Regions from separate parts of the Thalassospira sp. MIT1004 genome, predicted to be linked through region 1. Evidence: riboswitches for the same ligand, from Rfam matches in the RefSeq annotation. Region 1 holds a riboswitch; the other holds the start of a gene.
The links. Region 1 has a riboswitch for thiamine pyrophosphate ahead of thiC (phosphomethylpyrimidine synthase ThiC). Riboswitches for the same ligand answer to the same signal wherever they lie in the genome.
Positions count from the first base shown of each region.

Region 2: linked by a shared signal. The riboswitch ahead of BC440_RS21660 (ABC transporter ATP-binding protein) and the one ahead of thiC (phosphomethylpyrimidine synthase ThiC) in region 1 are both predicted to bind thiamine pyrophosphate.

Region 1 is NZ_MCAO01000044.1:231,721-240,455, reverse strand. It holds gene BC440_RS18590 (heme lyase CcmF/NrfE family subunit) at 1-564, opposite strand, end outside; gene BC440_RS18585 (cation diffusion facilitator family transporter) at 772-1,782, shown strand; TPP riboswitch at 1,836-1,951, shown strand; gene thiC (phosphomethylpyrimidine synthase ThiC) at 2,082-3,905, shown strand; gene BC440_RS18575 (PhoH family protein) at 3,971-4,735, opposite strand; gene arsJ (organoarsenical effux MFS transporter ArsJ) at 5,073-6,305, opposite strand; gene BC440_RS18565 (ArsJ-associated glyceraldehyde-3-phosphate dehydrogenase) at 6,316-7,332, opposite strand; gene BC440_RS18560 (arsenate reductase ArsC) at 7,390-7,908, opposite strand; gene BC440_RS18555 (metalloregulator ArsR/SmtB family transcription factor) at 7,945-8,286, opposite strand; gene BC440_RS18550 (peptide chain release factor 3) at 8,443-8,735, shown strand, end outside.
Region 2 is NZ_MCAO01000047.1:113,306-122,040, reverse strand. It holds gene BC440_RS21675 (MBL fold metallo-hydrolase) at 1-152, opposite strand, end outside; gene BC440_RS21670 (ABC transporter substrate-binding protein) at 288-1,241, opposite strand; gene BC440_RS21665 (ABC transporter permease) at 1,313-2,110, opposite strand; gene BC440_RS21660 (ABC transporter ATP-binding protein) at 2,107-2,931, opposite strand; TPP riboswitch at 2,922-3,033, opposite strand; gene BC440_RS21655 (hypothetical protein) at 4,094-4,846, opposite strand; gene BC440_RS21650 (RNA-directed DNA polymerase) at 4,839-6,488, opposite strand; gene BC440_RS21645 (CoA transferase) at 6,604-8,010, opposite strand; gene BC440_RS21640 (citrate/2-methylcitrate synthase) at 8,112-8,735, shown strand, end outside.

The DNA of each region.
Region 1 (8,735 bases):
GGCAAAGGCCACCGAGAAACCGACATAGCCGAGATAAAGGAACGGCGGGTGAATGGCGATGCCGGGGTCCTGAAGCAGCGGGTTCATGCCTTCGCCGTTGAGCGGCGGATTAATCACGCGTTCGAACGGGTTAGACGTCAGGAGGATGAACAGCAGGAAGCCGAGGGCAATCAAGCCCATGACGCCAACGACGCGCGCCAGAAGGCTTGGCGGCAGGTTCTGGCCAAAGCCAGCGACCGCGGCCGAAAACAGGGTCAGGATCATCACCCAGAGCAGCATCGAGCCTTCGTGGTTGGCCCAGACGCCAGTGATTTTATAGATCAGCGGTTTGGAGGTGTGGCTGTTGGCGACCACATTGACGACCGAGAAATCGGATGTGACATAGGCATATGTCAGGGCGGCAAAGCTTGTACCGACAAGGGCAAAGCAGGCAATCGCCAGACGTGGCGCAATTTTCAGAAGTGCGACATCACGCCGCGATGCGGCCAGAAACGGGATGGTCGACTGTGCCAATGCCACCACGAGTGACAGCACCAGGGCATAATGTCCGATTTCAACAATCATAAGTGGGCCTGTTGTTTGCTCTTATCCGCCTGCGGGGCTGATATAGTCGCTCCGGTCTGGTTTGAAAACCTTGCGGAATATCAAATATGCGCTATTTGCTGCACAGGCGAAGGTCAAAGTATGGCAATAGTCATTACATATTACGCCAATTCACGATATAAAACCGCAATCAGCGAGCGGAAATTGAAGACCAAGGGTCTGTAGAACATGAGTCAATGTCCTGTCATTGACATCGCGCAAAGGGAAATATGGGCACGTCGGGCAACCACGGCCTCTATTGTCATTGCTGCGACGCTGATTGCCATCAAGGCCGCCGGTTGGTTCATGACCGATTCCGTCAGCCTTCTGTCTTCGATGATTGATAGCATGCTTGATGTCGGGACGTCTGTGATCAACTTCATGGCGGTCCGAAGCGCATGGCGCCCGGCCGATCACGATCACCGTTTTGGCCATGGCAAGGCCGAACCGCTGGCGGGGCTTTTCCAGTCTGCCTTCATGATCGGGGCGGCCATTCTGGTTCTGGCGGAGGCCGGATCGCGGCTTGCCGAACCACAGCCGATCCGGTTTGCGGTTGAAGGCGTGTGGATCATGTCGATCTCGCTTGTCATGACCGTCGGGCTTGTGTTGCTGCAACGAAAAGCGGTGCGGATGTCCGGGTCGTTGGCGGTTGACGCCGATTCGATGCATTACACCAGCGACATCCTGTCCAATCTGGCGGTGATTGTTGCCCTTGTTGCCGGTTTTTCCGGCCTGAACTGGGCCGATCCGGCGATTGGCGGCATGGTGGCGCTTTTCCTGCTTTATTCCGCGGTCAAGGTCGGGCGCAATTCGGTTTCGGTCCTGATGGATCAGGAATTGCCGGAATCGGACAGCCAGCGGATCATCGAACTGACGATGAAAAACGCGTCCGTGATCGGCATTCACCGTCTGCGCACCCGGTCATCGGGCGTGCATCGCTTTGCCGAGATCGAACTGATCATGGATGGCGGGATGCTGATGCGGGAATCGCACACCATCTGCCATCAGGTGATGGACAGCATCCGGGCGGAATATCCCGATCTGGATATCACGATCCATCCCGAACCGCCCGAAGACATCCATCTCGACGAGTTTAGCGGTTATACCGAAGACCCGGAATTCTGGCATACGGGCCGGGCGCGCAAGGCCGGTCAGGACAGTATTCCGGCGTCAAATGGCGAGCTGGCGACGGGTCGCTAGGTTTTGGGTGTTTTCCACCAATTGACATTACCCGCATAACTTGTAACCCTGCAATCGATCACCTGGGGAGCCCCGACAAGGGGCTGAGAAACTGCTGGCTTTGCAGCGCAGTGACCCTTTGAACCTGATCCAGTTCATACTGGCGTAGGGATGGTGCGGATGCCGGCATATTTACCTGTTTTGATACTGTGGGTACGCCCCGTTTGTCATGGCAGGTTTCCCATTACCGGTCGGCATTTTTCATCAGCAGCCTCTCGCAGAACTGGGTCTCCATTGCCTTGATTGCAAAGGGGCCTTTTATGTCTGTTCCATCTACCAAAACCGATATCACTAGCGATGACACAACCGGGCCGTTGCCCGCATCGCGCAAAATCCACATTACGGGATCGCACTTTTCCGATATTCGCGTACCGATGCGTGAAATTGCGGTTCATCCCACGGCGGGCGAACCGCCGATCAGGGTTTATGACCCGTCGGGGCCCTATACCGACCCGGATGTCACGATTGACATTGCCAAGGGACTGCCACGACTGCGCCGAAGCTGGATCGCGGCGCGTGCTGATACCGAACGATATGCCGGGCGCGACATCAAACCCGAAGATAACGGCTTTGTCGAAAGTGAAAGCCATGCGGTTCCGGCATTTCCGCAAAGCCATGCGCCGTTGCGCGCAACTGGCGGGCGGGCAGTGACGCAGCTGGCCTATGCCCGGGCCGGAATCATTACCGCCGAAATGGAATATGTCGCGATCCGTGAAAATCTGGGCCGGGCGGAAATGCGCGCCAATGCCAAGCGTGATGGCGAGGCATTCGGGGCGGTGATCCCCGATCATGTGACGCCCGAATTCGTCCGTGAAGAAATTGCACGGGGGCGCGCGATCATCCCGGCCAATATCAACCATCCGGAAGCCGAACCGATGATCATCGGGCGGAATTTTTTGGTGAAGATCAACGCCAATATCGGCAATTCGGCGGTGACATCATCAATGGCGGAAGAGGTTGAAAAGATGGTCTGGGCGACGCGATGGGGGGCGGATACGGTGATGGACCTGTCGACCGGGCGCAATATCCACAATATCCGCGACTGGATCATCCGCAATTCGCCGGTGCCCATCGGGACGGTGCCGATCTATCAGGCGCTGGAAAAGGTTGGCGGTATTGCCGAGGACCTGACATGGGAAATATTCCGCGACACATTGATCGAGCAGGCCGAACAGGGCGTGGATTATTTCACCATCCATGCCGGATTGCGGTTGCATCACATCCCGTTAACCGTCGACCGGGTGACCGGCATCGTATCGCGGGGTGGGTCGATCATGGCAAAATGGTGCCTGCATCATCATCGCGAAAGTTTCCTGTATGAGCATTTCGCCAAGATTTGCGATATCTGCCGGGCGTATGACGTTTCCTTTTCGCTGGGCGATGGATTGCGGCCCGGATCGATTGCCGATGCCAATGATGCCGCCCAGTTTGCCGAACTGGAAACACTGGGCGAATTGACCCGCATTGCATGGGATCGTGATTGCCAGGTGATGATCGAGGGGCCGGGCCATGTGCCGATGCATAAAATCCGCGAAAACATGGACAAGCAATTGTCGATTTGCGGCGAAGCACCGTTTTACACGCTGGGCCCGCTAACCACCGATATTGCACCGGGTTATGATCACATTACGTCCGGCATCGGGGCGGCGATGATCGGCTGGTTCGGAACCGCAATGCTGTGTTATGTGACGCCCAAGGAACATCTGGGCCTGCCGGACCGGGATGATGTGAAGACCGGGGTGATTACCTATAAGATTGCCGCCCATGCTGCCGATCTTGCCAAGGGGCACCCGGCGGCCAAGGCGCGCGATGATGCGCTTTCGCGTGCACGGTTTGAATTTCGCTGGGAAGATCAGTTCAACCTGTCGCTGGACCCGGAAACCGCACGGGCATTTCATGATCAGACCCTACCGAAAGAGGCGCACAAGGTCGCGCATTTCTGTTCGATGTGCGGGCCGAAATTCTGTTCGATGCGAATTTCGCATGAAATCCGGGCCGATGTGCAGAAGGAAGGCATGGCGGCGATGGCGGAAAAATACCGTGATGGCGGGGATTTATACATGCCCCGAAACATCGGGAAATAAGCCTGTGAAAATGGCGGGCCCGGTGACGGACCCGCCTTCTTCTTTTGGTTTGCCGTGCCGAAAGGTTAAAGGACGGTCAGCATGCTGGCGACCAGCGGATGACGGACGATGTCCCGATCAGCCAGTTTGACGCAGGCGATGTCTTCGACATTTTCAAGACGGTCGGACATTTCCGACAGGCCCGACATTTCCGGCAGAAGGTCTGTCTGGTCCGGGTCGCCGGTCAGGATCATGGTTGAATTCCAGCCAAGGCGGGTGACCAGCATCTTGAGCTGCCCGTAGGTGCAGTTCTGGGCCTCGTCAATCACGACGAAGGCGTTGTTCAGTGTGCGACCGCGCATATAACCGATGGGCGCGATTTCAATCGTGCCGTCTGAAAGGTACTGCCGCAGGCGTTTGGCACCGAGACGGTCATTCAGTGCATCGTAAAGCGGGCGAAGATAGGGGGCCATTTTGGCTTCGACGTCGCCGGGCAGGAAGCCGATATTTTCGCCGGCCTCGACTGCGGGGCGGGCCAGAACGATGCGGCCGATTTCGCCCTTGTCGAGTGCTTCGACGGCCTTGGAAACAGCGATAAAGGTTTTCCCGGTTCCCGCCGGGCCAAGTGCAAGGATGAGGTTGAAGGCATCGATTGCTTCCATCAGGGCCGCCTGATTTTCGCTTTTCGGGCGAATGTGGCGGCGGAAGCTTTGATCGCGTTGGCCGTTCTGAGGGACGTCACCCTGACCGTTCAGGGGATGCCAGTTTGACTTGTCACCGTCAAACAGCTCGTGAACGTTGGTGTCTGCCTGTTGCGGACGGCTACGACGGCGTGCTGCGCGCTTACCCATAAGTCACCTCATCAATTGTGCCAATAAAGCAAAACGCGCCATTCCATCATGGAAAGGCGCGCATTCAATTTTCATCTTGCGATGGAAGTGGCGGGTGGGTTCACCGCCGTTCGCAGCAACATGTTGCATCTGCGATCCGGGGGGCGAAAAATTCCGTTTTACAACGTGCTCTCGCGTCACTCGGGAACCCCTCCTGCGGTCCAGTTATTGACCGTACAACAGAATCGTACGCCTACATCCTGTGTTTTGTCACTGTTTTTTATCTGATTAAATTTAAATGAAATCGGAAAGTGAGTCTTTTCAGAGATTTATGCCGCATCTGCGAGATGATTTTTTTCTAATGCAGTGCTTCGGGCGTCCCGGATTGGTGTTTTGGCAGGCCAAAACTGATTATCCAGCCGATCAGAAGGAAGGCGGCCGAGACGGCCAGACAGCCAACCAGACCGCCATACATATAGGCCAGTCCTGACAGGATGGTGCCAGTCAGTCGCCCGACGGCATTGGACATGTAATAGAAGCCGACATTCATCGCGACCCTGTCACCATCGGCATAGGCAAGGATCAGATAGGAATGCAGCGATGAATTGACCGCAAAGACCAGCCCGAAGACCATCAAGCCGCCCAGAACGGCGATTTCGGGCGAGATATCAAACTGCACGGCGGCCGCAATGCCCGCGGTGACGATGATCAGGGCGGAAATCCACAGGCGCGCACTTTGGCCATCCGGGGTGCGCGTGCCCGCGCGCAGGATTTTGGGCGCAATCGTCTGGATGAAGCCATAGCCGATCACCCACAGCGCCATATAGGTACCGACCTCGATATGGCCCCAGCCAAGATGGGTTGCCAGAAAGACCGGCAATCCGACGACAAACCAGATATCGCGCGATCCGAACAGGAACATGCGGGCGGCTGACAGGATATTGATCTTGCGATCCTTGGAGAAGACGTCGCGGAATTTGGGTTTCGGTTTGTTGGCCGGGGCGGCCATTTCGGGACCGATGGACAGGGCCACCGCAATCAGGATGACGGTCAGCCCGGTTGCCATCGCGAGCAGCGCCCCGCCAAAACCAAGCCACGCCAGAAGCGCACCGCCCATGAAAAAACCGGCCCCTTTGAGCGCGTTTTTCGAGCCGGTCAGAAGGGCGACCCAGCGAAACAATGCCCCGTTGGCATTTTCGGGCACCAGAACCTTGATTGCCGATTTGCTCGACATTTTGGTCAGGTCCTTGGCGATACCCGATGCGGCCTGCAGGCCCATGACATAGGCAACCGATATCCACGGCAGCCAGTTTTCATTGGTCAGGGACAGGGCGGAAAGGGCGGCGATCTGGGTGATCAGCCCGGCAAACAGGGTAAAGCGCAATCCGCGCGCCTGTGCCAGCCAGCCACCGACCAGATTGGTGATGACCCCGGCACATTCATAAAGGACAAACAGAAGGGCGATTTCAAAGGCCGAATATCCAAGGTCATTGAAATGCAGCAGAACCAGCATGCGCAAAGCCCCGTCCGTCAGGGTAAACCCCCAATAGGCGGATGTGACAAGGGCATAATTGCGAATGGCCGATGACATGAAAATGATCCTAAAGGCTTTGGGCGACTTTGGCGGCCAGATCAACCATCCGGCAGACATAGCCCCATTCATTGTCATACCAGGCGAATATTTTGACCTGCCGTTTGTCGATCACCATGGTTGATCCGGCATCAATGATCGAGGAGCGCGGATCGTTGAGATAATCGCAACTGACCAGCGGGCGTTCCTCGTATCCGAGAATCCCGGCAAGATAGGTTTCCGAGGCGGTGCGCAGCAGGTTATTGACCGTTTCGAAATCGGTATCGCAGGCGACTTCGAACACGCAATCGGTCAGGGATGCGTTCAGCAGCGGCACGCGCACGGCAATGCCGTTCAGCTTTCCGGCCAGTTCCGGGTAGATCATGGTGATGGCGGTGGCCGAGCCGGTGCTGGTGGGGATCAGCGATTGCAGGCTGGACCGGGCGCGGCGCAGATCCTTGTGCGGCAGGTCAACCACGGTTTGGGTGTTGGTCACATCATGGATGGTGGTGATGGCACCATGCACGATACCCAGTTTTTCGTGGATGACCTTGACCACCGGGGCCAGGCAGTTTGTCGTGCAGCTTGCCGCGGTCAGAAGGTGATGGATTGCCGGATCATAGAGATCGTCATTGACGCCATAAACGATGTTAAGCGCGCCTTCCTTGACCGGGGCGGCGACGATGACTTTTTTCACCCCCTGATCAAAATAGGACTGAAGCGTTTCGGGGGTTTTGAATTTGCCGGTACATTCGAAAACGATATCGCAGCCCAGCCCGATCCAGTCGGTATCGCCCGGTGTGGCATTTTCCGAAAAGGTCAGGGCGGCTTGGCCATCAATGACAACCGTATCATCGATGCAGGTTACCGGATGGTCCCAGCGCCCATGCACGGAATCGAATTCCAGCAGATGGGCGGCGGTTTTCGCCCCGCCGCTGATTTCGTTGATATGGACGAATTCAAGGCCGGGATGGCCCCAGCCCGCGCGCAAGGCAAGACGCCCCATGCGGCCAAAGCCGTTGATGCCGATACGGATTTTGCGGCTCATTTCGAGGACTCCTGAATATCAGGTCACTAACGGGGCCGTTAGTGACCGTTTCGCGTTTTATGCGCTTTCGTTCGCAGGCATTACGGTTTTGCCAATGTCGTCGAGCTTCTGTTGCAGCGACATCCGGTCAAGGGAGGCGAAAGGCAGGCTCATGAAAATTGAAATCCGGTTGCGCAGCATGCGATAGGCATCGGCGAAGGCAAGGCGGATTTCGGCCTCGGTTCCGGTGGCACTTGCCGGATCGGGTACGCCCCAATGGGCGGTCATCGGGGAGCCGGGGAAAATCGGGCAGCTTTCCTTTGCCGTCTGGTCACAGACCGTAAAGATGAAGTCGAATTTGATTTCGTCCTGCGCGGAATAGACTTCCATCGGCTTGGAGGAAAAGACAGACGGATCATCGCCCAGACTTTTGAGAAGGTCGATTGTATAGGGATGCAGATTGCCGCGCGGATGTGCCCCGGCGCTATAGGCATGAAAATGCCCTGCGCCTTCACGGTTCATGATGGCCTCGGCCATGATGGAACGTGCGGAATTCCCCTGACACAGGAACAGGATGTTATAGGTACCGCCAGTCATGATGATGTCTCCGTCCGGTTATGCCGGTTTGGCGTTTCAACAGCAGGTCGAGGTCGATGTTTTGCCGGAAACCGCGATGCCGCAAAGTTCCGGGCGGCCCTGACAGCAATCATCGGCAAGAAATCCCAAAAGATCACGCATAACATCGGGGACGATCCGATAGATGATCGACCGGCCATTGCGTTGTGATGTGATCAGTCCGGCCTGGCTTAGAACCGACAGATGGGTGGACATGGTGTTGTGCGGGACCGCAAGGCTGCGTGCGAGGTCGCCTGCGGCCATGCCGTCTTCGCCCACGCGCACCAGAATCCTGAATGCTGCCAGACGGTGTTCCTGTGCCAGTGCGCCAAGGGCGCTGATTGCTGTGTTTATTTCCATATGTCGGGAAATATTGACATATTATGCAGAAGTCAAATGACGAATTTGTTTCAGCGATGGATGCGATCATGCCCGATATGACGATTTCACGGTGGCATGCGCGCCAAAAATCAGTACAGTGCGCGCCAACCCGAAATCATGATCAATGGATGAACCATGCCGACGATCGACGAGCAGGTATCGCGCCGCCGTACCTTTGCCATCATTGCCCACCCGGATGCGGGTAAAACGACACTGACTGAAAAGCTGCTGCTTTTCGGGGGTGCCATTCAGATGGCCGGTGCGGTGAAGGCGAAAAAGGAACAGCGTGGCGCACGTTCGGACTTCATGAAGATCGAACAGGATCGCGGTATTTCGGTGTCATCCGCCGTCATGACGTTCGAGTTCGAAAAAAACATCTTCAACCTGCTTGATACGCCGGGCCACGAAGACTTTTCCGAAGATACATA
Region 2 (8,735 bases), on a different contig from region 1:
CCGTGCTGGTGTTTGGCTTTTGGCCAGTTTTCAGAGCCGAAATAACGCCGCTTCAGGAAGCGCCAGAATGATCTTTTGCCGGTTTCCGGCAGGGGATAGCGGTTTTCAAATCCGAATGCTGTGTGGTGCGTTGGGCGTTTTTCGTCAGTCACGCGGTCAAATCCCCTGATCGGCTGATTGTTATTTTGATCCTATCAATGTGTCGCGGATCGGGAATTGTGCAAGTGCGGGCTGATCAATGGAAAAGGCCGGAACCGCGTTTGGTTCCGGCCTGCATTCCAGTCGGTTTATTCGATCACGGTCATGTAGCTGTCAAGCGGTGGAACGGTTTCGATAATGCCCTGATCCTTGAGATAATCGGCAAAGCGGGCATAACGGGTGCGGTCAACAGCAGCCGGACGGAGCGCAAAGCGCGGCAGGGTATCGGCCCATGCCTTGATGTTAAGCTCGTCATCCAGGTTCGGATAGGCCGCGATAAAGGCCTGCCAGCTGTCATCGGGATGGTTGACCAGATACTGCACACCTTCTTCAAGGGCGGCCAGCATGCGGGCAAAGCGCGGATCATCGGTGTTGTCGTTACGCACGGTCAGGATCAGCTCGTCATAGGGCGGAACACCTTCTTCCTCGACATAAAATGCCTTGCCCGGTTTGCCTTCGATTTCCATCTGGTTGAGTTCGAAATTGCGATAGCCGCCGATGATCGCATCGACCTGCCCGGAATAAAGCGATGGCGAGAGCGAGAAATTGACATTCACCAGCTCGACATCGTCAATCGAAACCCCGTATTTGCCGAGCATCGTGCCGAGTAACGCATCTTCGAAACCGGCCAGCGAATAACCGATTTTCTTGCCTTTAAGGTCGGCGATTTCCTTGATCGGGCCGTCTTTGAGAACGATCAGGCTGTTGAGCGGGGTTGCGACCAGCGTGCCGATCCGGGTCAATGGCAGGCCTTCGGCGGCCTGTACGTGAAGCTGTGGCTGATAATTGACGGCAACGTCACCCTGACCGGCGGCAACAAGACGCGGCGGGGCGGATGGATCGGCCGGTTCGATCAGCTCGACATCCAGATCATGCTTGGCAAAAAAGCCCTTTTCCTTGGCGACGATCAGCGGTGCGTGATCGGGATTAACAAACCAGTCCAGCAGTATGGTGAGCTTGTCGGCGGCAAAGGCCGGGCTGGTCATTCCCATCGCAACCGCGCCAATCGTAGCCGCGGTGATCATGGATTTCAGGCGTGACATGGATGAACCTCCTATCGGATATCGGATATATTTGTGATGTTCTGCCCCGCGGTTTTCGCAGGGAACTCGGTTTATTTTGCCGGTTTCAGGCTGTCGGGCTGCCAGGGCAAGGCCGCACGTAACGCCCGGTCGACAAGGAAATATTGCGTGATTGAAAAGGCACACAGGATCAGCAGGCAGGCAAAGACCATGTCGATCTGAACCCGGGCATTGGCATGTAGCATCAGATAGCCAAGGCCATGACTTGACCCGACCCATTCGCCGATCACCGCCCCGATGGGGGCAACCGCGGTTGCGACCCGAAAGCCCGAGGCAAATGAAGGCAGTGCGGCGGGCAGGCGCACATGGGTCAGCAATCGCCAGCGGCTGGCACCCATGGTGCGGGCAAGGTCGAGGAAACCCGGTTCGGTCCGTGATAACCCGTCAAAAAACGCGACCGTGACGGGGAAGAAAATGATCAAGGCCGCCATGGCGATTTTTGAGCCCAGACCAAAGCCCAGCCATAATACCAGAAGCGGTGCCAGCGCAAAAAACGGGATCGCCTGAGACACCAGCAGGATCGGCATCAGCCAGAACCGCACGGGGGCAAAAAGCGCCATCGGAAGCGCCGCCAAGGCGCCCAATGCCGCCCCGGCAAAAAGCCCGATCACGGTTTCGGCAATCGTGTATCTGGCATGGTCAAGTAATACGTCATGACGCTTGATCAGGGTCAGCCAGACTTCATAAGGGGCGGGCAGCATATATTTCGGCGCACCGGTGACGGTCACGACAATCTGCCATGTCGCGATCAGCGCGGCGATGATGATGAAAGGCCGGGCAAGTTTCAGCAGGCGCCGTTCGGTAAGCGGGGTGCGGGATGTCTTCGTCATGCCGTGCCCTCCGCCCGGTTGAGTTCTTCGGCGGTGGCGCCAAGCTGCCGGAGCAGTTCGGCCTGATGGCGGAGTATTTCCGGATCGGTGACATCGCGCGGGATGCTGCCCGCCGGAAGCATGGCGTCACTGAGGACCGCCGGGGTACCGCGCAGGACATGAACGCGATCCCCAATCCGAAGCGCTTCGAGCGGATCATGGGTGACCAGCAAAACCGTTTTGCCGCGCAATACCCGTGCCGCAAGATCCTGAAGGCGCATGCGGTTAAGCGGATCAAGGGCCGAAAACGGTTCATCCATGAGGACAACCGGGCGATCTTCCATCAGGGTGCGGGCAAGGGCGGCGCGCTGCTTCATGCCGCCAGAAAGTTCGGCGGGGCGCAGGTGTGCAGCATCCGATAGCCCGACCTTGGCAATCAGCGCATCGGCGCGCGCAAGGTCGGGGCGTTCATTGCGAAGCACCGCCCCCAGAACGACATTTTCCCGGACACTGCGCCATGGCAGAAGCAAATCCTGCTGCGCCATATAGGCAACCCGGCCCAAAAGTGGCCTGCCATCCGAGCAGGCAATATCCCCGCCCGCCTCGCCATCGACCAGCCCGGCGAGATAGCGCAACAATGTACTTTTGCCGACACCCGATGGGCCCAGCAGACAGGTGATGCTGCTGGCGGGCAGGGTCAGATCAAGATCATGGAAAATATCGTCGCCGTTAAAGGCCACGCGCCCGGCGCGCAGATGAACATCAAACGGCGTTGCGTTGCCCGGCATGACGGGGGAATTTGGGGAGGTTGCCGGTTTCGGCACTGGTTCTGTCTTGCGCATGCGATCCTTCCTACGCCGGTCTTAACCGGTTCAGGTTCAAAGGGTCGTCCGGCAACACCGAACCTCTCAGCCGATTTACGATCGGCCCCCCTGGAGATGACGGGACTATGCGCAGATCATGGCGGGACGTCAAGCATTGGAAAAAGTTCTTGATTTGTTCTTTTGTTTGTGGCATAAAGATAAAGTCAACGGGAGAAATGCACCCGGACCGAAACCCGCGAGGCCTTGTGCCTCGCGGGTTTTTGCGTTTGGGGCCAGATCAAAGAGGGGATCAGGATGCAGCGGCAAGGATTGAGGCAGGGCGGCGGGGTGGTCCGCAGGATATGGGTCGGGGGATGGCGAAGCCATTACGGCGGCGTTCCGCGCCGGTTCTAATACGCTTTTAACACGCTTGTTTGTCATGACGGGAGAGGTGCGTCTTGTCGGGGAACGGACCCCGGATTTGCCGAAAGAGGCAGCAATGGCAGCAGTGGCGGCATCGGATTGCGGCCCGTCGGTGGTGGACAGGTTGGGGGCAGTGCGCCCGAAATCCGTCTGCTGGTGAAAATGGCGAAGGCCCGAGGTGGGTCTGGACGCCGGGGGAGCAGGTTGCTGCCGTGGCCGGAAGATGATCGAAGTGGGCAGCGAGCCCCTGGACCGTCTGCTGGTGAAGATGGCAGTGGCCCGAGGTGTGTCTGGACGTCGAGGTGGCAGGTTGCCGCCTTGGCCCGAGGTGCGTCGAGGCGGCAGAGAGCCCGATGAGAGGCCGTCGGCGACGGTTGCTGGAGGCCCGAGTTTTGTTCCGGCATCGGTGGTCGGTGGTCATGGCATCGTCGAAAGAGCCCGAAATGGGCAGCGAGCCTTTGGGCCGTCTGTGGACCATCGGTTGGCGGGGCTGGCGGCGGCCCGAGTTGTGTCTGAACGTCGGGGGAGCAGGTTGTCGCCGCGGCCGGAGCGGGTCACGAGCCGGTGGGTGTTCCGTCGGGCATCAGTTGGGGAGGTTGCTGGAGGCCCCAGATTTGTCCGGGCTTCATGGTCATGGCATTGCCGAAAGGGGCCGGAGCGGGCAGCGATGCCGGGGGCGGTCAGTGGGCTGTCCGGCAACACCGAACCCAGGTCAATTCACGATTGGCCCCTGAAGATGACAGGACGTTAATAGTTGGTATCAACCGTTGATTCTTGACTAGAATCTTTCTCCGATACCATCCGCAACTAGGGATGAAAAAGTTTCTACCAGTTCTATCTTTGAGCGCCATCTGCCAAACGAATATATTAGGTCGTCAAATGGAAGTTCTAAGATGATATTTTTGCGAGGATTAAATAATACAATGTTTTTCCACTCAAATCCGTTTCCCTCTATTGCGTTTATATAGCTAAGAATCCAATACATCATTACTTGCCGATAGTCCGAAGCGGAAAATCTTTTATTTGTGCACTTAATTTCAATCAATGTGTCGTTGATGCTAAAATCTCCAACTCCATTGGATATCCAATTATAGCCAGGTATCTTAGGGGAGATCGCGACATCATTTAGATTTTTGGAAGAAATAATTCTGAGGCCGATATGCAGATTTTGGCCAATTTGGTTTGCTATTTTTTTATCAATGGCATCGATTTTCTGAGGAGCTGTAGCATCAAAATGTTTCCTTTGGCGATTTACGGCGGTGCGAAGGTTCTGTTCCCAATCGGGTTCAATGCGATTAGATAGTAATTCTTCTCCCCGAGCGACGCATAGTTCAAATAGCATTGCCCGTGATAGGGAGCTTTTAACTATATTGGCATCGTCAACTGCTTTGCACTCATCTATAGTATCGCAATCTTGGTTGTAGTACCCAACAAGGCTAGAGTTGAGTTGGGGGAAAACAGTGTCAATAATGCCGGGAATGTCTCGTGAGACAGTTCGTGGATCTCTTGCTGGCATACGTGGATTAAGCATTTTTTGTCCATGCCAGATAATGTTCTATTAGTGGGTCTTTTGAGTGTTCATTTCCATCTTCTGATGGAGTTTTAATCCCAATAGTCCAATTGTTAATAACTTTGATTTTTTCTTGTTTTCTGAAATGGGCTCCTTCTTCCCTAAAGAAATAGGTCGACATCCACAATGCTTTTTGTTCTTCATGTGGCATTGATGTCCATCTATTTCTAAGTTGATTAAACTTAGGCCTGTCCTTCCAGTGTCCCCAGCAGTTAATGCAAGATTTTCTTATTTCTACCGATTTTGTTTTGGAATAAAGATCAGAAATAAATCGTGATCTGATATCTGTTTTGGAAAAAGTTAAACATTTTAAAAAATGAAGGCAGTTGGATTCTGGTAGTAGAAGGTGTGATGAGTTTGTTATGACTCCATCAATTTTTTTGTTTATATGTTTGTGTATTATAGAGAATTCTTTGTTGTTTAGCGTTGCGTAAATGCCTCTCATTATCGTTCCGAATGATGCTCTGAATGCATTTATGTTTTTAGCATCTAGAAGCGTAGTTATTAAATCTTCCGCGACTTCAGGCTTTTGATATTGCACAGTTCTACTGATTTGCTTGACTAAATAGCTATCAGATTGACTTTTTTTCGACTCATCTAGAAGAAGCCTTTTGATATCTATTTGCGATACAGTGCTCTTTAATTCTTCGTAGTCGTCCTCCGCTTTGTCAGAATAAGGGTCGAAATATATATCGATTTCACGCAGGGTACCTGCATCGCCATCGTGAGAGAATAACTGCGTCTGAATATATTCTCTGTAATGTTTTGCGGTAAGAATTGTGGTCTTGTTTCGATTTAATGAAAGTCCATAATCAGCTAGGGCATGGGATAATGTTGATAGTGCTTTGTAGGCATCTTCCTGATTCTCTGTGATTAAAACGAAATCATCAACATACCGATGCCAGATTATTTTTTCAGAAGTCAATATCTCGTCAATTGAGTGCATCATTAATTCTGCAAGTATTCGTGAGCACTGTCCTCCAACTGGAAGTCCAAATGATCTTCCTGAAGATAGGTGAGAAAGTATTCTAATTATTTGTGTTGGTATTGTGCTGTGTTCAGAGAATAAATCGCTGAGGCTGTTTTCTAACCGATGGTGATATATGTGTTCGTAGAAGCTCGACACGTCAGTTTGAATGATTATATTTGAATCTTCTAAGGAATTTGGGTCATCTAGCGTTGATTGGCGGTATGATTTCCAAGACCTTTCCTTGTCAAATAATGTATCCTCACTCGGTAAGAACCTGTAAGAGTGTGCATTAGAATATCTTTTGGGTTCCAGCTTTTCCGCGATCGAAATACCGAGCGCGTTCAAGTAAATATTTAAGAATGGAGCAATCTTGGTTGCTATCCTGAAGCCGTGAGGACCAGTTGCAACCAGCATCCGTTCAGAAAAGAATTCTAGTTTTTTAATTTCATTATGTGCAAATTTATTTCCACCACTTTCTAGGCGTTGAAAATATTCGAGCGCGAGATTGGCGCTCTCATTGATATGCTCTCTGAAAAACGTCAATTCCCTATCATATGGCAACGTATCATTGTCACCATATTTCGCTGATTCTCTTATCGCGAGTTCGAAATGAGATAAGCTAACATCTGACATTTTTGATCAGGTTTCCGCGAGGTGATTAGAGTAAATTTATTGTGACCTAAGCATGTGTTTTATTTAACTGACGGTCAATTAAATGATGATCCTTTGGGTTGTTTTTCTGGGTGCGCTATGAGTTAATTTGGTTTTGGGCCCATGCCGCTTCATTTTGATTTAGAGGCCCTGCCGGGTGATCCCAAGCGTGTGCGACGCCCTCAATGGTGGCCGGAAACCTAACGCGCCGGGCCTTGCCCCAGTTTGTGGTTTCGATATGCGGGGCGATGTCGTTTTCCGTTTCATTGGCGATGGATTGGGTTCGGGTCGGTTGTGCGGTCTGGCAAAGCAGGTGGGCGGTGCAGGCGAGCGAATGGCGGGCGGTGGTGATCTGGCCGGTCTGGCTGCGGAGTTGCAGGGCGTGGACGGTACTTGCCGCCATCAGATAGCCGGTGGCGTGGTCAAGAGCCTGAACGGGAAGGGGCGTTGGCTTTGGTGCATCGGCATGTTTCATGCCGAAATCGGCGATGCCGCAGCTCATTTGCACCAAACTATCAAAGCCGCGCCGCTTGGCCCACGGGCCGGTCCAGCCATAGGCGCAGAGTGTGACATCAATCAGGCCGGGATTGATGCGGCGAAGTTCGTCCGCGTCATAGCCAAGACCCGGCAGGGCATCGGGGCGGTAGCCATGCAGCAGGATATCAGCACCCGCCAGAAGGCTTTCAAATGTTTGGCGATCCTCGGCACTCTTGAGGTCAAGCCCGGCACAGCGTTTGCCAAGGGTGACTTCGGGGATCACCGCCCCCTCGTCCCAGTGGGGCGGGTCGATGCGCAGGACATCGGCGCCATAGGCCGCCAGAAACCGCCCGGCGACGGGTCCGGCCAGAACGCGGGTCAGGTCAAGCACGCGAATCCCGGCCAAGGGGCGGTCGGGCCGGATAACGTGGCGCGATTTGGTGAATGTGCCATGATCCTGCCAGCCGATCAGCGGTTCGGCCGCAATTGCCGCCCCCTGCGGGTGGGATTGCCAGTCACCCAGGCTTCGCATGGTGGCGGCACAGCCGCCCGCCGCAATGATTGCGGTTTCGAGGTCATCGGATTTCCAGTTCGCGACAATGGGGGCGAGGGCTTCGCGGTCGGTGTAATCGCCCAGAACCGACAGGGCAGCGGCGCGGTGATGCGGGGCGTTGGTGTGAAGCCGTATCCAGCCATCAGCGGTTTGATAGTCACCGGCAATCGCATCCCAGACCGGCGGCAATTCCCAGCCCATCGGGCGGATCGTCATATCGAACCATTTTGATGCCAGCCGTTGATTAATGGTGACGTCTGCCAGATCGCCAGTCGCCAAACCGCGATAGCGCGAGATCATGGCGGATGCGATGCCGATGGACGCGGTCGCAAGATCGGTGACGGCAAAGAAGGATTGCAGGGCGTCCGTGCCGGTGATTTTGATATCGGGCAGGGCGTTTGTGCCGCCCGGTAGATCAAGGGCATTTGCAATCGGGGTGATGAACGGGTTGGGCTTGTTGGTCATGGCGGTCATGCTGGTGGCTCCTTTTTCCGCATCGGTGGCGCGGGAGGGATAGATCACCCAAGGATCACGCGGGGCTGGACAAATCGTCAATCTTGATCAAGATAATCAATATGAAAAATCTTGATGACCCGATCAACGAAACGGCATTTTTCACGCTGTCGGCACAGGAAGTCTGTGCGGCGACCGGCATATCGCGTGATACGCTTTATGCCTATGTCAGCCGCGGGATCGTGCGCGCCATTGCCCATCCGGGGGATGCGCGCAAAAGCCTGTATGACCATCGCGATGTGCGCAAAATCATCGCGGGTAAAAAACGCGGCCGGTCACGGCAATCGGTGGCGGCATCGACGATTGACTGGGGCGAGCCCATTCTGGTGTCGAAAATCACCCGCATTGCCGATGGCCGGTTTTTCTATCGCGGCAGGGATGCGGTGGGGCTGGCGGAGACCATGACACTTGAAGATGCCGCGCTTCTTCTGGCGGGATTACGGGTCGATCAGGATCGGTGTTGTGCACCCGATTTCATCCCGGCCAATCACGCCACCCCGTTTGACCGGATGATTGCGATGATGGCGGGCGAGGTGACAAACCACCCCGCCGGGGATGGTCGCCCGGTGGCGGCGAAGCTGATGCGGCTTGCAGCCTCGGCGGCGGCAGGTGTGCGTGATGACGGTGAAAGTCCGATCCATGTGATGCTGGCGCGCGCGTGGTCAAAACGACCGGAGGCCATGGAT